Regions from separate parts of the Neobacillus sp. SAB-20_R2A genome, predicted to be linked through region 1. Evidence: riboswitches for the same ligand, from Rfam matches in the RefSeq annotation. Region 1 holds a riboswitch; each other region holds the start of a gene.
The links. A riboswitch is a leader RNA that binds a small molecule or an ion and turns the genes downstream of it on or off. The one in region 1 is predicted to bind cobalamin.
Positions count from the first base shown of each region.

Region 2: linked by a shared signal. The riboswitch ahead of V5M37_RS18595 (ribonucleoside-diphosphate reductase subunit alpha) and the one ahead of V5M37_RS11610 (hypothetical protein) in region 1 are both predicted to bind cobalamin.
Region 3: linked by a shared signal. The riboswitch ahead of V5M37_RS15705 (helical backbone metal receptor) and the one ahead of V5M37_RS11610 (hypothetical protein) in region 1 are both predicted to bind cobalamin.

Region 1 is NZ_CP145895.1:2,364,603-2,370,008, forward strand. Features, by position in the region: gene ribE (riboflavin synthase) at 1-59, shown strand, start outside; gene V5M37_RS11600 (bifunctional 3,4-dihydroxy-2-butanone-4-phosphate synthase/GTP cyclohydrolase II) at 97-1,290, shown strand; gene ribE (6,7-dimethyl-8-ribityllumazine synthase) at 1,309-1,776, shown strand; cobalamin riboswitch at 1,914-2,106, shown strand; gene V5M37_RS11610 (hypothetical protein) at 2,242-3,540, shown strand; gene V5M37_RS11615 (DUF4430 domain-containing protein) at 3,543-4,211, shown strand; gene V5M37_RS11620 (ECF transporter S component) at 4,211-4,792, shown strand; gene V5M37_RS11625 (transglycosylase domain-containing protein) at 4,809-5,406, opposite strand, start outside.
Region 2 is NZ_CP145895.1:3,840,492-3,845,897, forward strand. Features, by position in the region: gene V5M37_RS18590 (ribonucleotide-diphosphate reductase subunit beta) at 1-606, opposite strand, end outside; gene V5M37_RS18595 (ribonucleoside-diphosphate reductase subunit alpha) at 622-2,910, opposite strand; cobalamin riboswitch at 3,048-3,248, opposite strand; gene V5M37_RS18600 (OsmC family protein) at 3,335-3,784, opposite strand; gene V5M37_RS18605 (cysteine hydrolase family protein) at 4,067-4,600, opposite strand; gene V5M37_RS18610 (LLM class flavin-dependent oxidoreductase) at 4,726-5,406, opposite strand, start outside.
Region 3 is NZ_CP145895.1:3,216,754-3,222,159, forward strand. Features, by position in the region: gene V5M37_RS15700 (FecCD family ABC transporter permease) at 1-671, opposite strand, end outside; gene V5M37_RS15705 (helical backbone metal receptor) at 668-1,648, opposite strand; cobalamin riboswitch at 1,817-2,006, opposite strand; gene V5M37_RS15710 (hydantoinase B/oxoprolinase family protein) at 2,254-4,443, opposite strand; gene V5M37_RS15715 (hydantoinase/oxoprolinase family protein) at 4,445-5,406, opposite strand, start outside.

The DNA.
Region 1 (5,406 bases):
AGCCTAAAGGCCAATCAGGTATTACGGCCCAATTTTTAGAAGCGAATGGATTTTTATAAAATTGCATGAAAAAACTGAACAAAGGAGTGATACGGTATGTTTGACAGGATTGAAGAAGCAATCGAAGAATTGAAACAAGGGAAGGTAATCATTGTTTGCGACGATGAGGACAGGGAAAATGAAGGAGATTTCATAGCGCTTGCCGAAAAAACAACTCCTGAGGTTATCAATTTGATGGTAACGCATGGGAGAGGCCTTGTCTGTGTTCCGATTGAGGAAGAATTAGCAAAAAAACTGGATTTAATGCCGATGGTAGCGAACAATACCGACCCGCATGGGACTGCTTTTACAGTCAGCATTGATCATAAAAATTCTACAACAGGTATTTCGGCCTTTGAACGGTCTGCGACAATCATGAATTTGATTGATCCTCAGTCAAAAGCTGCCGATTTTAAACGTCCTGGCCATGTTTTTCCGCTTATCGCTAAAAAAGGCGGCGTCCTTAGAAGAACAGGTCACACAGAAGCAGCAGTAGATCTTGCAAACCTATCTGGAGCCAAACCTGCTGGCGTCATTTGTGAAATCATGAATGAAGACGGGACGATGGCCCGGGTGCCGCAGCTAAGAAAAATCGCCGATAAGCTGGGCCTGAAAATGATTACGATCAAAGATCTGATTGAATACCGAAATCAAAAGGATAAATTGGTGAAGCGGGAAGTGGAAATCAAGTTACCGACTGAATATGGCGATTTTAAAGCAATCGGGTATTCAAATATGGTAGACGACAAAGAGCATGTTGCTCTCATTAAAGGTGAAATTGACCCGGAGAAGCCAATTCTGGTCAGGGTTCATTCGGAGTGCTTAACGGGTGATGTTTTTGGGTCTTACCGCTGTGACTGTGGTCCGCAGCTCCACGCCGCCCTAATGCAGATTGAACAAGCAGGCAATGGTGTGCTGTTGTATATGCGCCAGGAAGGCAGAGGCATTGGCCTCCTTAACAAAATGAAGGCCTATCAGCTTCAGGAACAAGGCTATGATACGGTAGAGGCAAATGAAAAACTCGGATTTAAGCCTGATTTAAGGGATTATGGAATTGGTGCACAAATTTTAAGAGATCTTGGCATCAGAAAAATGATGTTATTAACGAATAATCCGCGTAAAATTAAGGGCCTAAAGGGCTACGACCTGGAAGTCGTCGAGCGGGTACCGCTGCAAATGGAAATGAGACCAGAAAATGAAAGCTATTTAAAAACCAAACATGATAAATTAGGCCATCTGCTTCATTATTAAAAATACGGAGGAATAGAAATGGGACATATTTTTGAAGGAAATTTAGTTGGTACAGGACTGAAAGTCGGAATCGTAGTAGGACGTTTTAATGAATTTATTACAAGCAAATTATTGTCTGGGGCACAGGATGCTTTAAAGCGCCATGGAGTGAATGATGCTGATGTGGATGTCGCGTGGGTTCCAGGCGCATTTGAGATTCCATTAATCGCTAAAAAAATGGCGGACAGCAAAAAATATGATGCAGTTATCACACTTGGTACTGTTATCCGCGGTTCTACACCACATTTTGATTTCGTGTGTAATGAAGTGGCAAAAGGAGTATCCCGCATCACGCTTGACACTGGCATTCCGGTTATTTTTGGGGTATTAACCACAGATTCAATCGAGCAGGCAATCGAGCGGGCTGGTACAAAAGCAGGCAACAAAGGCTGGGATGCTGCTTCTGGCGCCATCGAAATGGCCAACCTAACAAGAAATTTTGAATAATAGAAGGCTATGGGGGCACCTTTTTAGGGTTGCTCCTTGCTTGTTTAATTCAATAAATTGATTTAAAAAGAAGAAAGTAAAAACAAAAACATATACAAATGAACCAGACTTTTACTATAATAATAACAGCATAAAAAAATAATCTTTAAAAAACAGGTGCTAAAGTCTTAAAACAAGACTCTTAGCTTAATAGGGAAGTTGGTTAAAAGCCAACGCGGTCCCGCCACTGTAAATGGGAGCAACCTATACGATGTCACTGTCTTAATAGATGGGAAGACATAGGAAGCAATGACCATGAGCCAGGAAACCTGCCTGTTTTTAAACACAAATGCCTACGTGGATAGGAGAGTGTTAAGCAGGAAACGTCACTCGTTTGTTACTTAGCATACATAACACCTCCTCCTAACTGATAGGAGGATTTTTTTATGCCAATTTTGGGGTAAAGATAGAAAGGGAGAGAAGAAAATGAAACTAACCAAGATTAAGGCAATCATGTTGATTGGTGCACTGGCACTTTCGCTGCCAATCAATGTGTACGCCGAAGAGAATGTTTCAGACCAGATCCACAAGACAGCACTGCATGTTCAATCGTCAGTATTAGACTCAGATTGGCATATAATAACTCTCGGTAGAGCAGGTAAGCTGACAGCATCTAATAAGACAGCTTATCTTGATAAGTTAGATGTTCGTTTAACAGGGGATGTGAAGGGTACTGAATTGCATAAGATTATATTAGCACTTCGTGCACTAGGGGAAAACCCACAAAATTATAAAGGTCAGAACCTAATTAAGAAAGCTTATAGTGATACAACATTAATATCTACAACAGCTTATATCTATGCTTTAATCGCATTAGATTCCGGTGATTACGATATTCCAGCTGATGCACTATGGACCAAGCAGAAGCTGATTGATAGGATTACAGCCTCTGACCTGCCAACAGGCGGATGGGCAGGCTGGGATGGTACGGCTAGCGTTGATTCTACAGGTATGGCGCTTACCGCTTTATCTGCCCACAAAGATGATCCTGTTGTAAAGGCTGATATTGATAATGCTGTTAATTTCTTAAAGACTTCAGAAGGTGCTAATGCGGAATTTGGCGATTCTTTCAGTGGTGATAACGCTAACTCTACCTCTCAAGCAATTATCGGTTTATCCTCAGTAGGAGTTGATCCGACCGCTGGTGATTTTGTTAAGGGGTCTACTAATCCAGTTAAAGCATTGCTATCATATAAGACACAGCCATGGGAAGATGGTTTTAAATGGCTGAAAAGTGAAACAGCCGAAAACTCAATGGCAACTGAACAGGCATTTCAAGCGCTAGTAGCATATGACCTATTTAAGAATGGTGATAGACTTTTTCACTTCTCTGCACCGCTGCCGGTGGAATCAACACCAGCCCAGCCATCTACACCTGCTCCAACACCAACAGTAGTAAACAACAATAATTATGTGACTGTTACGCCGACAACAGACGTTTCAAAATTGCCTGTCTCAGAGTCCACGAAAGAGGTAATTAGAGAAATCATTACAAACAATAATGCTGGCACAGCTGGAGCTGCAGGAAACACATCTTCACAGCCGCAAGTGATAGTCGTCCAGCAGCCTGCCGCGGTTCAAACAGCAGCTGGTGAACCCAAAGTTGAGGTAAAAGTTGAAAAAGAAAGTGGTACCATCAATTCCAATAACCTTAAGGTAGGAGGCACTACCGCATTTATTGGGGCACTGGCTTTAATTCTTAGAAGAAAGTTCTTGGGGGTGTAACCATGAAAGGCTGGCAGAAAATCATCGGTGATATTGCATCATGGCTTTTGGTTATCGGCGGGATTGGCTATGCTTTATATGGCTATACTCCGGGCAAAACGATTACAACGACAACCACCACCCCTCAGGTTAAACAAGTTCAGCAGGATCAGCAAACTGCTGCGGAAACTGTAAAGAATGTGGAAGGGATTGTTTCCAATGCGGAAGCAACGTCATCTGATACAGCTGGAAAGAATTCAACCGTAAAAGTAATTACTACTCAGCCTGTAAAACAAACTTCAACGGTAACGCAGCAGCCAGCGGGCAGTACGGCACCAGCATCTGCACCGGTCGAAGAAAAAAAGCAAGACACAGTAACTGTTTCAGTAAAGACGCCTGATGGCTATTTAATTGCACCGCGGTCAGTTGAAATAAACAATCAAACGAAAGCAGCTGATGTTTTAAAACAAGTCTGTCAGGAGGCTGGCATAAAGCTGGAAACTACTGGTTCAGGTGCCACGTTATATACAAAAGGTATTGGCGGCTGGCGTGAGTTTGACAAAGGGCCATACAGCGGATGGAGCTACAGAATAAATGGAGTCAAAGGAGACCGCTCATCCGGCATAAAGGATGTTAATCCGGGCGACACATTAGAGTGGAATTATGTTGTCGATTATAGGGAGGACAAGTGATGGAGAGCGTTCTTTCCATATTTAGGCCCAGGGTACGGAACCTTTTATCGTTAAGAAACATGACCTTGATGGCGTGCCTAGCAACCTTGAGTATTGTTGGCAGGATTTATATGGGGATGATTCCAAACGTCCAGCCATCAACGGTTATAATAATTTGCTCTGCCTTGATTTATGGAGTAAGGTTTGGTCTGATTATTGCTGTTCTGACGGTTTTGGGTTCAAACCTGGTGTTAGGCTTTGGTCCTTTTGTTGTGATGCAGCTGATAGCATGGGGAGCAGTTGCCGTTGTATCGGGCGTAATTGGAAGGTTTTATGAGAAAATTCCCCATCTGCTTTTATCGGTATACGCCGGTTTTACCGGGCTGTTTTTTGGATTTATGGTATCCTTAAATGTTTTCATCATTGGCGGTCCGGCTGCTTTTTGGGTTTACTACCTAAGAGGGATCCCGTTTGATTTATATCATGCGGCCGGCAACTTTTTGTTTTATTTAACCCTTGGTCCAGTCCTGCTAAAGCTTTTACAAAGGCATAAGGAAAAAACATTTCATCAAAACCCAATCGAGTTAACAGATGATAAATAGCACGCCGAGCGGCGTGCTATTTTTGCATACTCTGCAGTTTTTGAATCAACGAATCGACCTTTTCGCCAACATTATAGAGTACTTCCTCCAAACCCTTTTTCCATTCAGGTGCTTGTTCTTTTATCGTGTTCCCAATCTTTTTGGCATTTTCATTTAATTCTTTACCAATTTCTTCTGCTTGGTCTTGTATGTTTGCTGCAGGATTTGTTTCCCCTGCTAGCTTAGCATTTATGGACACAACATCAAAATTTTCTTTTGGAAGAGAGGTTGTTGATGTTCTCATGATTTCTCTAAAAATAGGCACGACATTTGAAGAACTTGAGCTTGGCAGGTAGTGCTGGCGGTCCGTTTGGTCAAAACCAATCCAAATGGCCCCTACCAAATTTGGTGTATAGCCGACCATCCATTGATCTTTAGTGCCGTTTATATCTGCAAACGGAAGCTGAGTTGAACCGGTTTTCCCGGCAATTTGTACTCCCGGGATGCGGGCTTTTTGACCTGTTCCAGATTCAACCACATTTAGAAGAATGGAGGTCATTTCATTTGCGACCTTTTTAGAGGTCACTTTGGTTGTTTTAGCTTCACGTTCAGCAATAATATTGTCTGTTGGGCCA
Region 2 (5,406 bases), 1.5 Mb from region 1:
CTGTCTTGCCAAATGATAGAAAAAAGCAAAGCCCGCATAAAAATAAATTCCTTCTAGATTAATAGAGTTCACGCTTAATTCAAATAGATGCTGTGCGGTCGGCTCCACGCGAAATCTCTCATATGAATCCAAAATCAGCTGGTTCCGTTTTTGTACAATCGGGTCACTTTTCGCCTGATTAAACCGCTCATTCTGCTCTCTTAACGGAACTAGCGAGCTCAAAATATACGAATAGGATTCATTGTGGACTGCCTCTTGCTGGGCAATCACTGCAAAAATCGCTTTAAAGCTGGAATCGGTCACATAATCCATTACTTGTGTCATCGTTGGTGTTTGCAGACTGTCTAGTGATGCTAGCTGGGTATTGATCCGCAAAAATACATCTTTTTCAATGTCACTAAGCAGGTCCCATTGTTTTATGTCATCCTGCATATTAATCTCTTGCGCTTTCCAAAAATTTGATAACAAAGTTTGATATAAATCATACATCTGTGGATAAGCAATATCATTCCAATTCAGCAAACCCGACGACTGGCCATTGATGATGCCGGTTGACTTATTGGGAAACTCTGGATTCAAAAGTTTAATTTTTTTCAAAAGTTTCATCTCTATTTCCTCCTGTCAGCTATGACAAGCTTCGCATTCCTCAATTTCCGTTTGCGATGTGCTTCTAACGTAGTACGTCGTTTTCAACCCCTGCCTCCATGCTTCCATATGAAGGTTTAACAGTTCTTTCGCCTTGATATCATGTCGGACATAAAGGTTAAAGCTGATTGCTTGGTCAATATGACGAGCGCGGGCCGCATTTTGTTGAATGCTCCACTGCTGATCGAGCTCGTGCCTTGCCCGGCGGTAATAGATATACGTTCGATGGTTCAAATCCGGTGCCGTCACTTTAAACTTAAAGTTTTTCTTTTCCTCCGCGTATTCGACAGAGTAAATTGGGTCAATTCCGTCGGTTGAGCCGCCAATTTTAGCTGTTGATGAATTCGGAGCGATGGCCATCAACCAGCCATTCCGGAGCCCGTGCTGAGCTACCTCCTTTTTTATCTCCAGCCACCGTTCAGAGCGGTAATTTTTCCGCTCAAAATATTCCCCGGTCTGCCACTCCGAACCATGGAACTGACTGTAAGCTCCTTTTTCACGGGCCAATTCCATTGAGGAACGGATGGTATAGTAGGCAATCTCCTCATAAAGCTCGTCCGCAAATTCAACAGCCCGCTCCGATTCCCAGTGTATCCCCTTCAACGCTAAAAGATGATGCCATCCAAACGTACCGAGACCGATAGCCCGGAATTTTTGATTCGTCAGCTGCGCCTGTCCTACCGAAATGGTATTTAAATCAATGACATTATCCAGCATTCTGACCTGGATACGGACCAAACGCTCCATTACCTTAGCCGGGACTGCTTTTGCAAGATTAATAGACGATAGATTACATACCACGAAATCACCAGGTTTTCGAACAATTACTATATTTCCTTCCTGATCCTGGTATTCGTTAACAATTTTTGTGGCTGACATATTTTGCGTGATTTCCGTACAAAGGTTGCTGCAGAAAATCGAGGTACGGCCCTTCCCTAATAGATGTTTATTGGGATTTTGCCGGTTGACCTCGTCCCGGTAAAACATATACGGCGTCCCCGTTTCCAATTGCACCATCATGATTCGCGCCATAATATCCATAGCCCTATACGTTTTTCGCGGCAGTAACGGATGGTTAACAGCCTCTTCATATTTATCCCTAAAATATTTCCGGTCAATTTCATCGTAAAAATCCTCTAGCCCTAGGGGATTTCCATTCGCATCTTTCCAGCCCATCACCTGTTTCACTTGATGAGGACAAAAGGTATGCCACTCGCCGATGCTTCTGCCATTCCCATCGGTCTCCTGCAGTTTTTCCATAAAAAGATCCGGCACGCAGACACCTGTAAAAATATCATGTGCTTTCCGGCGTTCGTCCCCATTGTTCGTTTTCAAATCCAGGAACCCGTTCATTAGATCCTTGTGAAACAAATCCAAGTAAACAGCAATTGCCCCCTGGCGCTGGCCTAATTGATCAACACTGACGGCCGTATCGTTGACCAATTTAACCCATGGTACGACACCGGAGGAATTACCCTTGAACTTTTTAATGTCTGAGCCTAATGCCCTCACCTTCCCAAAGTAAATCCCAATCCCGCCGCCATCTTTGCTTAACCGGGCAATGTCCCAGTTATTTAAATAGATGCCATCAAGGGAATCGTCCACCGTATCAATGAAGCAGGAGGACAGCTGGCCAAAGCTTTTTCCGGCATTCGCCAAGGTGGGGGTGGCGACAGTCATATATAAATTACTCAATGCCCAGTAAGCTTCTTTTACCAGTTTTATCCTCACGCCCCTTTTCTCGTATTTCATGATTGTCATAGCAATGATCATGAAACGTTCCTGCGGTAGTTCGAAAATGTTCCGATTATGGTCCCGGGCAAGATAACGGTCTGCCAATAGGAATAACCCTATGTAATTAAATAATTCATCCCGCTCAGGATTAATCTCTTTCGCTAATTCCTCTACTTCCTCTTTCGTATATAGATTTAATAGGTCACTAGAATAAATCCCTATACTACTTAAATGTATAATTAAGCTGTGTAGATCCCCATATTTTAGTGAAGAATCATAGCCTCTATTCTCTGCTGCATTAATATAGAGTTCATACAGATATAAGCGGGCCGCAACAAAAGTCCAATCCGGCTGGTCCATTGCAATTTTGTTGACTGCATATAATAATCCCTGCTGATTTGCCTCCTCTTTTGACATATCTAGCTCCATAATTTGTTTTTCCAGCCCCGTTGTATCCAGCTTGTATTTCATCGAAACTTCCTTAATCGATTCTAAAACTTCGTATAAATCTGATTTTTCCTGTGTGGTCATGGTTTTCCCCCTATAAATAAAAAATCCGCTTCGGGTGGATCCGAGCGGATGAAACGAGCAAACAACAAAAAAAGAAAGAGGAAACCATGCCTTCTTTTCTGTCGCCGTCGTTTCCTCTTCTCAATCCCCGAAGAAGTTGAAACATCTTAAGAAAGACAGGTCTCCTGACTTATGCATCACTCTACTCTAAGCCCTTCCCGTATAAGCACCTATTTTCATAAGCATTCTTATACAGTGGTTTGCTCATTTCGTCAGCATTTACAGTTGCGGGGGCAGTTCCGGCATCACACCGGATTCCCTATTAAGCCGTATTCGGCGTCTCTCTTTAAGGATAACACAATATATAGTTTTTAGTTTTATAAACAAAACAATATATAGAAAAACTAATATAAATATTAGTACAAGCTCATTTTTTGGTCAAGTATTATTTTCCATCAACGACAACATTTGGCTCTACTGAAATATCGATACTTGGCCGTAATGTCTGAGAAATAAAGCAAGCTTTTTCAGCCCGGACTGCAATCTCTAGCAATTTTTCTGGAGAGACCCCCGAGTCACTATTAATATAAAAAACTGGACGATGGATAATTTGTTTAAACTTCAATTTGCCATCCTCCCTGTCAACTACACCCTCAGAACCAACCTCGAGTTTTTCTAACTCAATTTTACGATTCCCCAGCATCGCCCCTAGTGTAATCATATAACAATTATTGGAAGAAGAAATAAGCAGCTCCTCCGGATTTGACCCGATTCCTGGACCCTCCATATCCGCCGGTGCGGAGACAGTAATATCAAGCACGCCTCCTTGAATATGTCCCTTTCCATTCCGGTCTCCCTGCCAGCTGCCATTTACTTTAAAGTGAAAGCTTTCCATTTTGCAAATACCCCTTTACGATTTATTTACGAACCATCCTTATTAACCTTTCAACAAAAATTCCTAAAACCCTGCAAAAAATGACAAAAAGGAATCTTACATTTTTCAATGTAAAATTCCTCTATTCTTCCCTTTAATGTGCATGGTGATTATGATGGCGGTGGAACATTTGATGATTAGAATCCACTGCCATGATCAAAACTCCTAAGCCCATCTCCACAATCCCAACAATCAGAAAAATCAGCAATTTTTAGCGAGACATACGTTGCAAAAAGTCTTAATTTAAAAGATAACCTTATCCGCCTTTACAATAGCAATCTGATGTTCAGGAGTTTTCACCCCTCTTAGTGTACTATTATGGAGATTTATTATTTGCTCGGCAGTATAAACGCCGTCAACGGTGGTATGACCATCCTCAACTAATGTAACATCAAAACCTTGTGATAAGGCCGCACGGCAAGTCGTATCAATGCAGAATTCCGTTCTAACTCCGACCACAACAAGGTGGGTCACACCGCGCTTTTGCAACTCTTCTTGTAATTCCGTTTGATAAAAAGAATCTGCCGCCCGTTTATAGATCACAATATCCTGCTCGCGTGGAGTAATCCCAGGAGCAAACTGCCAAAACTGTGTTCCCCTTGCTAGTAAATCCCCCTTCGGACCTTCAAACTGAATATAAAAGACCGGGACATTTTCCCTTTCCGCTTTAACAATCATCTTTTGTATCACAGAAAACGTTTCATCCTTTTTATAAGTCCCCCAAAGCGGACCTAACTGAACGTCTATAACCAATAATGATGATTTTCCTTCTCCCATTAATCCATTCCCCTTTCAGCGAATTTTTTAATTGCCCCACTAATTTTACATCTTTTTCCATAAAATTCGTACAAATAAGATAATAAAAAAGCGCAAATATCCCGCAAGATATTTGCACTTTTTTTCTATTTCCCTTCCACAATTTCCTTCAATATCTCATACGACCGTTTTTGTTTTTCAACATCATAAATATAGGTAACAGCCATAAGTTCATCCACATTATATTTTTCCTGAAATGCTGACAACTGCTCCCGGACGGTCTCTTTACTTCCCAACATCGTCATTCTGGACATGGACATCACCATTTCCTTCTCCATTGGAGTCCAAATTTGTTCCATATTTTCAACCGGCGGCTGCAATGGCATACGGGAACCGCGAACAACATTTAGGGAAAATTGCCGCATCGTAGTTGATAAGAAACTTGCTTCCTCGTCTGTTTCGGCAGCAACCACGTTTAAACAAACCATCATGTATGGCTGATCCAAATACTCAGACGGCTGGAACCGGCTGCGATAAATCGAAATCGCATCCTCCATGTATCTTGGCGCAAAGTGGGAGGCAAAAACATATGGAAGTCCCAGACTTGCCGCCAAGTAAGCAGAATCTGTCGAGGAACCAAGAATATAAATAGGGATATTCGTTCCTGCCCCAGGATATGCACGGACATAACCTTGCTGGTCTTCAGGTCCAAAATACGTTTGCAACGCTTTAACATCTTCAGGAAACGTAAAAACAGAATCATTTTTCGAACGTCTTAGTGCATTTGCTGTCATCATGTCTGTTCCAGGAGCGCGGCCGAGACCAAG
Region 3 (5,406 bases), 850 kb from region 1:
CGTCCATACGACAGCAACACCACGATTCCAAATGCTAAATATGGCAAGAGCACAAACGTAAATGACCAACCTCTTAGGGCTAAACTTCCCATCAGCCAAAAAACGATTTCATTCACCACCTGATCGGACAGTGACACCATAAAGGAAACAAGTGACCCCAGAAAAGCAGAAACGACAACCCCAGATAAAATGATTGTTTCTAGTTTAAACTTTCCATGTACATTTGCTAAACGGAGTACAACAAGCAAACTAATCAGCCCTGTCACAAATGCAACCAATGGTATCGTCCAAATACCAAATAAACTAGTATGAAACCCGAATAAAATGATGAAAGCAGCACCTACCGCTGACCCAGATGCTACCCCTAATGTATACGGGTCTGCTAACGGGTTGCGTAACACTCCTTGAAAGCCAGCACCAGCAAGTGATAAGCACGCTCCAACAAGAATGGCAAGAAAAACCCGTGGCAAACGAACTTTTAAAATGATTTGCTCAGCTGATTCAGGCCAGTTGGAATCTATGAAACTATCTAAAAAAGGCAGCTGGTGTAAGAGAATTCCCCAAACTTGCGAAAGCGGCAGATTAGCAGAACCAAGCGATAAACTAATTACCCCTGAGAAAAGAAGGAGAACGAAACCCGCTCCCCCCCATATTGCTAATCTTCTTTTCATTTCTTAAACGATTCCGGATAAATGGCTTCGGCAATTTGCTTCAGTGCATCTGTTATTCTTGGTCCAGGTCTCGACATAATATTTCCTTCGATCCCCGTCAGTCGACCTTCTTTAATAGCTGTAATCTTATCCCAGCCGCTTCTAGATTTAATTAATTCCTCTAGCGGTTTGCCAGACTTATCATCAACAACATTTGCGGAATACAGAATGACATCCGGGTTATCCTGGATGATCTTCTCTTCATTGATGGCGTTCCAGCCTTTCATATCTGAGGCAATATTAACACCGCCCGCCATCGTAATCAGTTCATCCATAAATTCACCCTTGCCAACCGTCCAGCCTGGAGAAAATTCAATATAGACTTTTTTCTTATCTTCTTCCTTAATGGTTGCAGCAGCTTGTGTTACTGTGCGAATATCTTCCTTCATTTGAGCCACGAGTTTTTCTGCTTTTTCCTGAGTATCTGTAATGATGCCAATTTGGATAATATTATTTAAAATATCCTCAATCTTTTTCGGCTCAGTTTTATATACCTTAAGGTCTAGACCACGAAATTTCTCTGCAATATCATCCTTCATTGAAATGCCGCCAATCACTAAATCCGGATTAGCCGCCATAATGGCTTCCTCATTTGGCTTTGTCACCCCGCCTACTTTTGGCTTTGCCGCTGCTTCTTTAGGGTAATCATCATAATCAGATACACCGTAAATTTTATCGCCTAGGCCTAGAGCGAAAAGAATTTCCGTTTCTGATGGAGAGGTGGAAACAATACGTTCCGGGGCCTTATCAAAAGTTAATTCAGTACCCGTTGCATCCTTTACTGTAAGCGGGTAAACGGTTGCTTTGTCTGTTACCTCCTTCGTTGCTGTTTCGGATTTTCGGTTTTTATCTGCACCTGAAGATTCATTTGCTGTCCCACATGCGCTGATCGTCACCATCATTACTACAGTCAAAATTAATGCCAAAAACTTTTTCATTGCTCCATTCTCTTCCCTTCGTTTATAGTTCGAGATGAGCTTGATATCTTGAAGTCTTTCCCATAACAACGAAAAAGCCCTGCTTCCATTCGGAAACAGGGCGCGCGAAAATCAGAAAAAATAAACATATTTATACTGATTATGCCGATCCTTTTCCGCGAAGGATTTCGTTGGCAAGCTTAATAGGCAGGTTTCCTGGCTTACGGGTAACATGACTTCCTCTCCTTCCCATTCCTTAACTGGAACAGTGGTATTGCGAGGTTATCCCCGAATAACAGTGGCGGGACCGCGCCGGATTCACACCGGCTTCCCTTTTAACCTTATCCAATGATAAGGCACCTACTAGCTATGTCAGATTCAATTGGTCAAGCAAATTACTCAACTAGTATTATAGCAAATACTTCATGATTAGCAAATATTTGGTTTAGGGATAAAAGAAAAGACCATGCTTACTAATTAAGAAAGGGGGCATATTTACTTCCTTATATCATCGATTTAGGAAAAGATATTCCTCATTAAATTAACATAATATAATTATTGATTTAGGAAATAACGACAAACTGAGTCCAGTAAGCTGAACTCAGTTTGTCGTGACTATCTAATGATTAGTTTGTGAGGACATAATCGTTAAATTCTTTAACATCTTCCGTTAACACGTCTGATTGCAGTAAGGTGCCGCAGGAAGGACAAATTGCTTCGTGTAGTTCAGCCTTCCCAGATTCCCGGGGCTGGACATAAATCCCCAGTTCAGACATCGTTTCCACTAAATCAGCTTTTCGCTGTACGGCTCCTTCCTTCCAGTTCATATTGCTTTCGGACAGTTCATGATCGCAGAAGTTACAAGAAACTAATTTTTTGCCTGCTTTATTGACAAATTTTAACGGAACCTTTAATTTCTCCTGTTCAGAGACCTCAACTTCAGGATTCCGGCCGATCCGGTCACGACGAATGGAGCGGCGTTTTTCATGGCTTGCCTCTAAGTCAACTCTTCGTTCAGATGCATTCCAGATTACTCCATACGCTTTTTCAGCCAGATCAGGGGTAATATATCCATCCTGTAAATCTTTTTCCACCTTTTCAATTGGACGCAATAACGGATCTCCGATTCCGGCCCCGCCGCCTGTCACTTGCTTAAACACTGCCTTTGGACCAAGAGGCATTCCGGCAATATGGTTGGGAAGGGTCGTATAATTGGTAAGCTCATTAGGAATTGGCAGACGTCCATGTTCGGCAATGAACTGGTTGATATCAAATTCATCAATCTTATTAAAAGAACTCGTTCCACCCGGGTATCCGCCCAGAGTGCCATGTGCAGGCATTTCGGCACAGGCGTTTTCAATGGTACCGAGTAATCCTTGATTGTTGTACGGCATCCAGGCATAATCCATTCCCTGACCGCCGCGATGATATCCGGGACCTCCGGAATTCACGTTAATTTTTCGGTAAAAATAAAACATCGGGTACAGCCCTTCATTTGTTTCCACATCAGGAATTCCATTATTCTGCTGCATTTCAAATGCGCCAATATCCAGTCCATCGCAGGTAGCCTGGGCACCCACACCGCCAGAACCGCAATCAAATGCAGGAAACGCTGTATACTGGCCATATTGATCCAACCCGACCCAAGAATTCCCCGGCCAATTGTTGTGACCAATCGCAGCAACCCGGTTCCTCAGCCAAGGATTTTCGCTGAGCTGCAACGCTTTAAAAATTCCCTCGTAAAAAGCTTTACCCGCTTTTCCTGTTGTTTCCATGTGCCCGCACGAAACAGGAGCCGGGATCACAGGGTTTACAATCGTTCCAGGCGGTCCGAGTTCAATTGTGAGCGGTCGCAGCATTCCTGCATTGACCGGAATATCACAGCCAATGGTCATCGCAATGACGCCATACAAACCTCCATAAATAGCACCTGGTCCCGCATTGATAAACCCATCTGCCTGTGGGGAGGATCCACTTAAATCAACATGGAGGTGATCTTCTTCCACTGTTAATTTACATTCCACCGGATAGAGATTATCCGCTCCATGGCCATCGTACTCCACCCATTCTTTTGTGTGATAAACTCCATTTGGAATATCCCGGATGCGTTTGCGAATCGTTTGTTCGGCTAAATCCTTGTTAATTTCACAATACCGCTTGTAATCCTCTAAACCGTATTTATCGATCAGCGCATTAACCCTTCGTTCGGCGGTAATATTAGCGGCGATTAAACTTTTCACATCATTAATGACAGGGATTGGAAGGCGAACATTGTTCATCAGGATCCTTTGGATATCCCGATTCATTCTTCCTCTTTCCATAATCCGAACAGCAGGGAAGCTAATCGCTTCACTATATACATCATAAGCTGCGGGCGCCCAGCCACCTGGCGACATTCCGCCAACATCGAGAACGTGAGCGTTAGAAAATGACCATCCGACCAATTCATCCTGATAAAAAATCGGTGAGATAATCCCAACATCCCCTTGATGAATGGCCCCTGCGGAGTAAACATCATTACAAATAAAGGCGTCCCCCGGATGAATATCCTCGAGCTCATATTCCCTTAAGACGGCTTGTACGCCAATTAACGAAGAACCAATATGGGCTACTACGTAACCGGAAAAAGCAATATGTTCACCATTCACATCAAAGACAGCTGTGGAAAAATCCTGCGCCTCCGTTAAGACTGGAGAGCCGGAAGTCCGCAATAGTGTGGTAGCCATCTCTTCCACAACACTTTTCAACCGTGATTGAATCACCTGGGCGGTAAATGCATCAAACTCTTTTTGTGGTTGGACTTTTTCCATTGCCATATTATTTGCCTCCTTGACCTTCGGTAACTAACGTTTTTTGTTCGTTCTCCACAGTTTCAAGTGTCAGACAATAGTTGCCATATTGATCCACCCTGATGTAGGCATCCTCAGGTATATAAATGGTGGTATCTTTTGCTTCAATGACGGCGGGGCCATTGACCTCCATTCCAGTATTTAAAAGTTCAGCCTTATAGATGGAAACTACTTTTGTCTGCCGTTCCTGAGGCAAGTAAACTTCCCTTTCGGCTGTCTTGGCAGAACCTGCGATGGAATGGCTTCGGCTAAAGGTTTGTAACGATGGCTTTTGAATGGTTCCGATTCCGGTAACCCTAACATTTAATAGAATCGTTAAGTGATCGGCCCCATCCCATGATGTTCCAGTACCGTACAATCTTTCGTATTCTTCGGAGAAGGCTTTTGCCAATACAGCGCGATCGTCTTCGGTCAAGGACCGTTTTGGAAGCGGAATCGTCAACTCAAAGGCTTGAGTTCCAAATTTAAAGTCGCCTTCCCAAACAATCCTGATATCATTTTCATTAAAACCATTATCCGCCAAATCCTTCTGGGCAAGGGCGGTTAATTCAGCTAATTTATCGTTCAATGCATTGACATCACCATTTGCCAAATTCCAATTCACGGTTTGGACGTAGCTTCTGCTATAATCAGACCAGAGTAAACCGTATGCCGAGAAAACCGATGCATTATTTGGGATGATCACATTTTTGATGCCAAGCTCCTGAGCAATAGCTGCAATATACAAGGCCGATGCCCCACCGTAAGAAATCATCGTAAATTCACGAGGGTCATGACCTTTTTCAATGGAAACGGCTCGAACCGCATTGCTCATGTTCGCGATGACTAGATCAAATAGACCCGCTGCAGCTTCTACGGTTGGAATAGCAAGCGGCCGGGCGATTTTTTCATCAATCGCTTTAATGGCTGCCTCTTTATTTAATTTAACGG